One region of the Bradyrhizobium sp. CCBAU 45389 genome, then DNA from elsewhere that is predicted to be linked to it. Evidence: riboswitches for the same ligand, from Rfam matches in the RefSeq annotation. Region 1 holds a riboswitch; the other holds the start of a gene.
What was found. A riboswitch is a leader RNA that binds a small molecule or an ion and turns the genes downstream of it on or off. The one in region 1 is predicted to bind cobalamin.
Positions count from the first base shown of each region.

Region 2: linked by a shared signal. The riboswitch ahead of metE (5-methyltetrahydropteroyltriglutamate--homocysteine S-methyltransferase) and the one ahead of XH79_RS03380 (energy-coupling factor ABC transporter permease) in region 1 are both predicted to bind cobalamin.

Region 1 covers NZ_LBIY01000002.1:777,086-781,897, reverse strand. The annotation lists gene cobM (precorrin-4 C(11)-methyltransferase) at 1-406, shown strand, start outside; gene XH79_RS03390 (cobyrinate a,c-diamide synthase) at 406-1,716, shown strand; gene cobA (uroporphyrinogen-III C-methyltransferase) at 1,713-2,444, shown strand; cobalamin riboswitch at 2,490-2,709, shown strand; gene XH79_RS03380 (energy-coupling factor ABC transporter permease) at 2,747-3,424, shown strand; gene cobF (precorrin-6A synthase (deacetylating)) at 3,464-4,213, shown strand; gene cobT (nicotinate-nucleotide--dimethylbenzimidazole phosphoribosyltransferase) at 4,224-4,812, shown strand, end outside.
Region 2 covers NZ_LBIY01000084.1:94,251-99,062, forward strand. The annotation lists gene XH79_RS14850 (nodulate formation efficiency C protein) at 1-539, opposite strand, end outside; cobalamin riboswitch at 1,325-1,527, shown strand; gene metE (5-methyltetrahydropteroyltriglutamate--homocysteine S-methyltransferase) at 1,628-3,973, shown strand; gene XH79_RS14860 (hypothetical protein) at 4,520-4,726, shown strand; gene XH79_RS14865 (hypothetical protein) at 4,732-4,812, opposite strand, start outside.

The DNA of each region.
Region 1 (4,812 bases):
GCCCGGTCTTGCCCAGACGGTGGTGCTGACGCGCACGCCAGGCCGCGCCAGCGCGATGCCTGAGGGCGAGAAGCTCGCCGCCTTCGCCGCGACCGGCGCGGTGCTCGCGATCCACCTCTCGATCCATCTGCTCGGCCAGGTCATCGCCGAGCTCACCCCGCATTACGGCGCGGACTGTCCCGTCGCCATCGTCTGGCGCGCGAGCTGGCCGGAGCAGCGTGTCGTGCGCGCGACGCTGGCGACGCTGAATGCCGCCGTTGGTACCGAGATGGAGCGCACCGCGCTGATCCTGGTCGGCAAGACCCTTGGCTCGGCAGATTTCGACGAGAGCCGCCTTTATGCCGCCGACTACGACCGCCGCTATCGGCCAATCGGCGCCGAGCCGCGCTTTCCGGAGGTCTCCTAATGCCGGCGGGCCTTGTCATCTCCGCGCCAGCCTCCGGCGTCGGCAAGACCACACTGACGCTGGCGCTCGCGCGCGCTTGGCGCAATCGTGGCCTCGAGGTGCAGTGCTTCAAGAGCGGGCCTGACTATATTGATCCCGCATTCCACGCGGCCGCCACGGGACGAGCCTCTGTCAACGTCGATAGCTGGGCGATGGACCGCGGAACGATCGCGCATCTCGTCAGCCGCGGCACGGATGCCGATATCGTCCTCGCCGAAGGCTCGATGGGTCTGTTCGACGGCGTCGCCGCGCGTGGCGTGTCCGGCACCGGTGCTTCGGCCGACATCGCGGAGATGCTGGGCTGGCCGGTGGTGCTGGTGATCGATCCATCGGGGCAGGCGCAGACGGCGGCTGCGATCGCCGCAGGCCTTCGCGACTATCGCCCGGGCGTGCGCCTTGCCGGCGTCGTGCTCAATCGCGTCGCCAGCCCGCGCCACGAAGACCTGGTGCGGAGTGCGCTCAACGATGCCGGCATTGCCGTGTTCGGTGCGCTGCCGCGGCACGCGGAGATCAGCCTGCCGAAGCGGCATCTCGGCCTCGTGCAGGCGGAGGAGCAGGCCGAGATCGGCAAGCTGATCGACGAGGCCGCGCGCTTTGTTGCCGAGCACGTCGATCTCGACGCGGTGTTGCGAGCGGCCGCCGGCTGGTCGCCGCAACCTGCCGCGAATGGCCTGAACGTGACGCCGCCCGGCCAGCGCATCGCGCTCGCCCGCGACGCCGCGTTTTCCTTCGTCTATCCGCACATGCTGGAAGCCTGGCGCGCGGCGGGCGCCGAAATCACGACATTCTCGCCGCTCGCCGATGAAGGCCCTGATACGAGCGCCGACGTTTGCTGGTTGCCCGGCGGCTATCCCGAGCTTCACGCAGGAAAGATCGCGGCCAATACGCGGTTTCGCACCGGCCTGCGCTCGTTCGCCGAGACGCGGCCGGTGCACGGCGAGTGCGGAGGCTATATGGTGCTGGGCGCAGGCCTCACCGACGCCGACGGTGTTCGTCATGAGATGACGGGTCTGCTTGGCCTGGAGACGAGCTTTGCCAAACGCCGCATGCATCTGGGCTATCGTCTTGCCGCCCTCGCGGCGCCTATGCCGGGGCATCAGGCGGGCGCGCGCTTGCGCGGTCATGAGTTCCACTATTCGACCATCCTTGCCCAGCCCGATACGCCGCTGGCGGTCGTGCATGATGCAACGGGCGCGGTCATCGCCGAGACCGGCTCGCAGCGCGGCCGTGCCACCGGCACTTTCTTCCATCTGATCGCGGAGGACCGGTGAGCGGTTTCGTCTCCTTCATCTCCGCCGGCCCCGGTGATCCCGAGCTCCTCACCGTGAAGGGCGCCACGCGGCTGCGCGAGGCCGACGTTGTGCTCTATGACGACCTCGCATCCGGCGCGATCCTCGATCTCGCCCGGCCCGGCGCCAATCTCGTCGCGGTGGGAAAGCGGGCCGGGCGGCCCTCGACCAAGCAGCACCATGTCAACCGCCTGCTGGTCGACTACGCCGTCACAGGCGCGCGCGTCGTGCGACTGAAGTCCGGCGATGCCGGGATATTCGGCCGGCTCGAGGAGGAGCTGGAGACGCTGCGCGAGGCCGGCATCGGCTACGAGATCGTTCCCGGCGTCACCTCGGCTTGCGTCGCCGCGGCGCAGGCGGGGATTCCGCTGACCCGGCGGCACACCTCGCGCCGCGTGCAGTTCGTGACCGGGGCCGATGTCACGGGCGAGCTGCCGCCAAACCTGAACTGGGCGGCGCTGGCCGACCCTGAAGCGACCACTGTCGTCTACATGGGCCGGCGCACCTTTCCGGCGCTTGCCGCAAAATTGATCGCCCACGGCCTCGCACCAACCACCCCGGCGCTGTTCGCCGAATCCCTCGGCCGATCCGACGAACGGCTGGTCCGCACCACGATTGCCGAGCTTGCCGAGCAGCTTGCACGGGGTGGGGCGGCTTCGACGGCCGCCGTCATCCTGTTTGGCGCGCTGGCGGGGGAATATCCATCATGACGGCCACTGCCGCCGTTCGCCCCTTGACGCCTGCAACGCGAAAGGGGCACACAAGAGGGGCATGGTGCTCGACGCGGCGCAAAGCGCCGGAGCATAATCGGGAATGGGGATGGGCGGACCCAGTTGCGGCGCCCAAAACCCCAGCCGCCCCCGCGACTGTAAGCGGTGAGGGGCTCCGATCAGCCACTGGGCCGCAAGGTCCGGGAAGGCCGGAGAACCCCAGTGAACCGCGAGCCAGGAGACCGGCCGTGCATGTTTTGAGGCCAAGGCCGTCGGGTGTGACGGCAGGAAGGAACTGAGCCATGCATATCGAACCCGGCGTCGTGACGGGCGCCAAGCTCGTGTTGAGTTACGCAACCGGCATCGCCGCAGGCGGCGTTGCCTTGAAGCTCGCGGCCGAGACCGTGCGCGAGCAGGGCATCACGTCGTTCGCCGCGCGAACGCTGGCCACCACCGCCCTCGTCTTCACCTTCTTCGAGATCCTGCCGCACTTCCCGGTCGGCGTCTCCGAGGTGCACTTCATTCTCGGCTCGACCCTGTTCCTGCTGTTTGGCGCTGCGCCCGCGGCCTTCGGCCTTGCGCTCGGCCTGTTGCTCCAGGGCGTGTTGTTCGAACCCGCCGACCTGCCGCAATACGGCATGAACGTCACGACGCTGCTGGTGCCGCTGTTCGGGATCCAGGCGATCGCCACACGGATCATTTCGCGCAACACCGCCTATGTCGACCTCAGGTATCGCCAGGCGCTGGCGCTCTCGACGACTTACCAGGCCGGCGTGATCGCCTGGGTGGCGTTCTGGGCGCTCTATGGCTCCGGCTTTGCCATGAGCAACCTCGCCAACATCGCGACCTTCGCGGCCTCCTACGCGCTCGTCATCGTGATCGAGCCGCTGGCCGATCTCGCCGTGCTGGCGCTGGCGAAGTCGCTGCGCGGTGTGACCGCGCCCGGCCTCGTCACCCCGCGCCTGCACAACGCGGCTTAAGAGACAAGGGGCGGCCGTCATGGCCGCCCCACACGCCCGATGCTCACACTCTCCCTGATAGGCATCGGTTGCGGCGATCCCGAGCAGCTCACGCGCGCCGCGATCCGCGCGATCAACGCGGCCGATCTCGTGCTGATCCCGCGCAAGGGAAGCGCCAAATCAGATCTCGCCGATCTCAGGCGGACGATCTGCACTGACGTGCTCACGAACGACACGACGCGCATTGCCGAGTTCGATTTGCCGGTGCGCGACGCGACCGAAGCTGACTACCGAAAGGGCGTGGACGATTGGCACGACGCCGTGGCCGCCGCTTGGTCGCAGACGATCGCGAGCCATCTCGTCGGTGACGGCAAGGTCGCACTGCTGATCTGGGGCGATCCTTCGCTCTACGATTCCTCGCTGCGCATCGCGCGGCGGCTGAATCCCTTGCCAAAGATCGAGGTCGTGCCCGGCATCTCCTCGATCCAGGCCTTGTGCGCGGCGCATGCGCTGCCGCTCAACGACATCGGCGAGCCGTTTCTGGTCACGACAGGCCGTCGCTTGCGCGAGGCCGGCTGGCCGCAGGGCGTCGACACGGTGGTGGTGATGCTCGACGGCGGCACCGCGTTCCAGTCGCTCGATCCGGCCGGGCTGTATATCTGGTGGGGCGCCTATCTCGGCATGCCCGATCAGATCGTGATGTCCGGCCCGCTCACTGACGCGGGTCCGCGCATCGTCGCTGTGCGGCAGGAGGCGCGCGAGCGGCATGGCTGGATCATGGACAGCTACATTCTCAAGCGCAGGCCGTAAGCGAGGCAGCATGCTCCCCGACTGGGTCACCCGGAAATGCCCCGATGTCTCCGCGATCCATCGCGACGCGGCGATCGCACGTCAGGCGCAACTTACAAAACCGACCGGCGCGCTCGGTCGGCTCGAGCAGCTCGCGATCGAGCTCGCCGGCCTGCAGGCGACCGAGCAGCCGCGCGCCGCGCGCGTGCCGATCATCATCTTCGCCGGCGATCACGGCATCGTCGCGCAGGGTGTGTCGGCCTATCCGCAAGCCGTCACCATCGCGATGATGGCGAATTTTGCTTCCGGCGGCGCCGCGATCTCGGTGCTGGCGCGCGAGCTGGGTTCGCGCCTGGAAGTCGTCGACGCCGGCACGCTGGCGCAGGGGGCGATGCCTGGCATCGTCACCGACAAGCCGCGCAATGGCACCCGCGATTTCAGCGTCGAGGCCGCACTCACGCCTGCAGAGCTGGCTTTCGCCTTCGATGCCGGCCAGCGCGCGGTTGCGCGTGCCGAGGCCAGCCAGCCTGATCTCCTGATCTTCGGCGAGATGGGAATCGGCAACACCACGACGTCAGCGGCGATCGCCGCGAGCCTGCTCGGGATCAGCGCCGAGGAGA
Region 2 (4,812 bases), on a different contig from region 1:
TTCACCACGAGCAGAATGCGCCACATATCACCTTTCTCGGTCGGCTTGTCATTCCGCTTCGGTAGGTAGTCCACTCCAACAGGATCGATGATAGTGCAGCGGCCGTGCCGCAGAAGATCGCCGAGCTGGCCTTGCGGCGTACTCACAAAGTTGAAGTTGGTCGGATCATGCAGAAAGTTAAGATTTGCGCCCCGTTCGCCATCTGCGACTTCAGTGGCGATCAACGAGAGCGCCAGGGCGCGCCAGCCCAACTCCATCGGCTTCGCATACGTTGAGGCGAGTTCAATCGTACCGTCGGGCGCGACTTTCCAGGCGATAACGTACTGTTCGTCCGATTTGTTGTCCCGGTGCCTGGTCCACGAAACGAAAACAAAGTCGTTTTGGCCAAGTTCAACAACGCCCCACATTTGAGGGACGAACTGGGCCACCATCGAAACATTGGAGATGATTTGTTCGATCGTCTCACCATTTTGCGCTCGCCAAGTTGACTTGAGTCGTTCGACAATGGGGCTGTCGCTGGCGCGAATATTGGTGCTCATGGCAGCCGGCCAGGCGAGGCAGATTAGAAATCCGCCCAGGCAAAGCCATGGCGCTGCTCTTCCAGACATTCTCTTCATAACCCTCAGCCTATCGCGTTTCATCCAGACATCTTTCAAAGCGGGCAACCTTGAACCTGCTATGAGCGAGCGCAAGAAATGTCCCGAGATGCTAGGGGGCACCGCTCTCCCGCGCCAGCAGGCGCTCCCCTCTATGTCACGCGCCGCTGACTTCCCTCGCCAGCGACAGCGTCAATTGGCTGAGCTGGACATGCCCAGCAGGAGGAGATTGGGCATGCCGAGCGATTGCATTCTTCGTGCCAGGCAATAGACAGAAATTTCCACGATTTCTGTGTCCCTCTTGTCGACTTTCCGACCTGCGCCCGTTTCGATGTCTTCATTCAGTGTATCCGCCGCAGCTGTTGTATCCTTGTGCCTTGGCCTATTCGATGTAGATCCTTTAGTCCGAAAACAGCTGGCCAACGGAGGTGCTGGGCGAGCCTCTGGAAATCGGAAGCCGCATCGCCAGTATTCTGCGCGAAACAGCGGTACTCCCCGCCGGCAAGCTGCTTCTGTCCCTTTCATCGGTCTGGCGCGCCGCATCGCCTCGACGCACCTCCGATGCTCATTGAGACATCTGACAAAGACATGTCTGATTACTGCATCTCTGATTGGAGAATGTCTCTAGATGGTGGTGAATCATACACATGCACGCTCATTCGCCTAGCAAATGTCGCAGATTGGCTTGGCACACAATCTGAGAGGTTGACGGAAGAGTTCTCCTGCCGATAATCCACGGCCGTCGAGGTTCTCCGGTGCCCATTTAATCCGGAGCTAAGAGGGAAGCCGGTGCGAATGCCGGCGCTGCCCCCGCAACTGTAAGCGGCGAGCCGCTGTCCAACGATGTCACTGAAGCCTCCAAGGCTTCGGGAAGGCCGGACAGCAGCGATGACCAGCAAGCCAGGAGACCTGCCCCGACAAAATATTGGTCCACGGGCGGGGTGTCTCGGTGGTGCGCCAAGCAGCCGTCGCACGCGCGACTCCCCTGCCTGCGTCCGCCATGGCCTCTGTCCCCAACAGGGGTTGATGCTATGTCTCTTCGCTCTCTTCCAATCGCTACGCTCGGAACGCCACGCATCGGTCCAAGGCGTGAGCTCAAACTCGCTCTCGAAAGCTACTGGGCCGGAAAGATCAGCGAACAGCAGTTGCACGAGGACGCATCCGGCCTGCGCGCAGCGAACTGGGCTCGTCAGAAATCTCTCGGCGTCACTATCATTCCGTCGAACGACTTCTCGCTGTATGATCAGGTGCTCGATACAAGTGTCATGGTTGGGGCCATCCCGGAGATCTACGCCTCGAAAGGAGAATCCGTTTCGCTCAAGACGTACTTCGCCATGGCCCGCGGATCACAATGCGACGACCAGGATGCGAGTTGCGGTCAGAGCCCACGGGGATCTGGCGCACCCGCGCAGGGAATGACCAAGTGGTTCGACACCAACTACCACTACATGACTCCCGAGTTCTACAGGGGACAAGCGTTCAGACTGTGCTCTCGCAAACCCATTGAAGAGTACGAGGAAGCAAAGGCTCTTGGCTTTCAGACCCGCCCGGTCCTGATCGGGCCGGTCACATTCTTGAAGCTCGGCAAGAGTGCCGATAGCGCGTTCCAGCCCCTCTCCCTTTTGGATGATCTGATACCGGTCTATATCGACGTTCTGCATGAATTGGCCGAACGAGGGGCTAGTTGGGTTCAGCTTGACGAGCCCTGCCTGGCCCTTGATCTCGATGAGGCGGCGCGAAAATCTTTGCTACATGCCTATAACCGGTTCGCAAAGGAGGGACCGGCCATCAAGATCATGGTTGCCAGCTATTTCGGCGCGCTAGGCGACAATCTAAATACTGCCTTGAACCTGCGAGTTTCCGGTCTGCACCTCGATCTTGTTCGAGCGCCAGAGCTATTGGATCAAATCATTGCTGAGGGCCGAAGAGATCTCATCATGTCGCTCGGTGTGATCGACGGCCGGAACATATGGCGCTCGAACTTGTCGTCGCTCCGTCAGCGGCTGGATCCAGCGATTGCGAAGCTCGGCAGGCACCGTGTGCAGCTCGCTCCATCCTGCTCGCTGCTTCACGTGCCGGTCGATGTTGAACTCGAGACCGGGCTTACGTCCGAGGTCAAGAGCTGGCTTGCTTTCTCGGTTCAGAAGATGCGTGAGCTTGCGATCCTGGGGCGGGTACTCGCAGGCGACCAGAATGTTGGGCTAGCTCTTGCCGATTCGGAACGCGCTGTGACTGCCCGCCGGACTTCGCCGAAGATCCATGATGCCAATGTCGCTGTCCGGATGAGGACGATCGACCAGACGATGCGCCGGCGCGCCAGCCCATTTGCCCGCCGTTCCGAGATCCAAAGGAAACGCTTTGGACTACCAGATTTTCCTACCACGACGATCGGATCGTTTCCACAGACCACAGAGGTCCGAAATGCTCGTGCGGCGCATGCGCGAGGTGCGATGAGCGACGAACAATACGACAGGTTCCTCAAGGAGGAGATAGCCCGCGCCGTACGTTGGCAGGAAGACATCGGTCTTGACGTCCTCGTGCACGGCGAATTCGAGCGTAATGACATGGTGCAGTACTTTAGCGAGCAACTCGCCGGCTTCGCATTTACCAGGAATGGATGGGTACAGTCCTATGGTTCGCGCTGCGTCAGGCCCCCGATCCTGTTTGGGGACGTAGTACGGTCGAAGCCGATCACCGTGGAATGGTGGCGCTACGCGCAATCACTAACCAGTAAGCCGATGAAAGCGATGTTGACCGGACCGGTGACGATCCTGAACTGGTCGTTTGTTCGCGATGATATTCCTAGAAGCGAGGTCTGCCGTCAGCTTGCGCTCGCGATCCGCGACGAAGTCCGGGATCTCGAGAATGCCGGTGCGGCCATGATCCAGATCGACGAAGCTGCACTCCGCGAAGGATTGCCATTGCGCCGATCGGACTGGAAGGCATATCTCGATTGGGCCGGAGATTGCTTCCGCATCTGCTCATCGGGAGTTGCCAATCAAACGCAAATCCATACACATATGTGCTACTCTGAGTTTAACGATATCATCGCTGCGATCGCTGCAATGGATGCGGATGTCATTTCGATCGAGTCGTCCCGCTCGAAAATGGAGCTACTGGATGCATTCAAGAAGTACGAATATCCAAATCAAATCGGACCTGGCGTGTACGACATCCACTCTCCACGCGTTCCCGAGGCGGGCGAAATGAAGCAGCTGATGGTGCTAGCTCGGACGCGTTTGCGGGATTCGCAGCTTTGGGTCAATCCGGACTGCGGCCTAAAAACGCGTAAATGGGAGGAGGTTCGGCCTGCGCTAACCAACATGGTCGCTGCCGCTCGCGAACTGCGCGCTGCAGCCTATCCGCAAAACCATTGATCCCGAGCCCGGGTCTGTTCTCGCCAAAGCTAATTCGCTTGTGGCCATTTGCGCTTTCCACAATGTCGAGGCAAGCCCTGGCGCCAACAAGAATGTCCGGTCCATTTCGTGGACCGGGGAAGGTGCAGGGTCGGAGGAACGACGGTGACGCGTCGCGCTACTTTCGTCGGCCGAGGGAGAATAGCTGATGGTTCGATCAAGGCGACAACATTCGCCAAAGGATCTGCGCCTATTATAAAGCACGAGTTTATCGCAGCTAAATTATGCGGTGGTATGCGACCGTACAGCCTGAGAGTTAAAAATCTACACCGACGTTTGTCGCTCCTGAGCACGATGGCAACGGTTGCGACAGCAACGAGAAAAGTCATGCTTGACTGAAAGCAAGGCACCCACCACGCTTCGGTCTGCTCGGAGATGATTCCCGTCAGGCTCGCTCATTCGATCGACGCTGCATAGTTTCCGAAGAGCGCACGGCAGGGCGGTCCCCGCCCAACTCACGCCAGTCCATTTTGCAGGATAGCGCCGCTATCGCGGCCAGATACGCCAATGCGTTGGCTGCACGGCGACGTGCTTTCCGGTATTCGCGTTGATCCATCCGCCGAAGACCCGACGGCAAGGAAAGACAACCCGGTGAATCGAATTACCCTCGATCACGGCAATCTCCAGATCCTGATCGTGTGGCGGCACCGTTTCGAGCCGCTCCCAGATCAGATCGCCATTGGATCCTGGTCGGTGTTCATTGCTGCGGGCTGACAAATTCAGATAACCTTGTGAAGACTACGCACGTTACTTGGGTTCCGCGCGGACAGGCTCGGCCCGATATCGCGCGGACGGCCCGG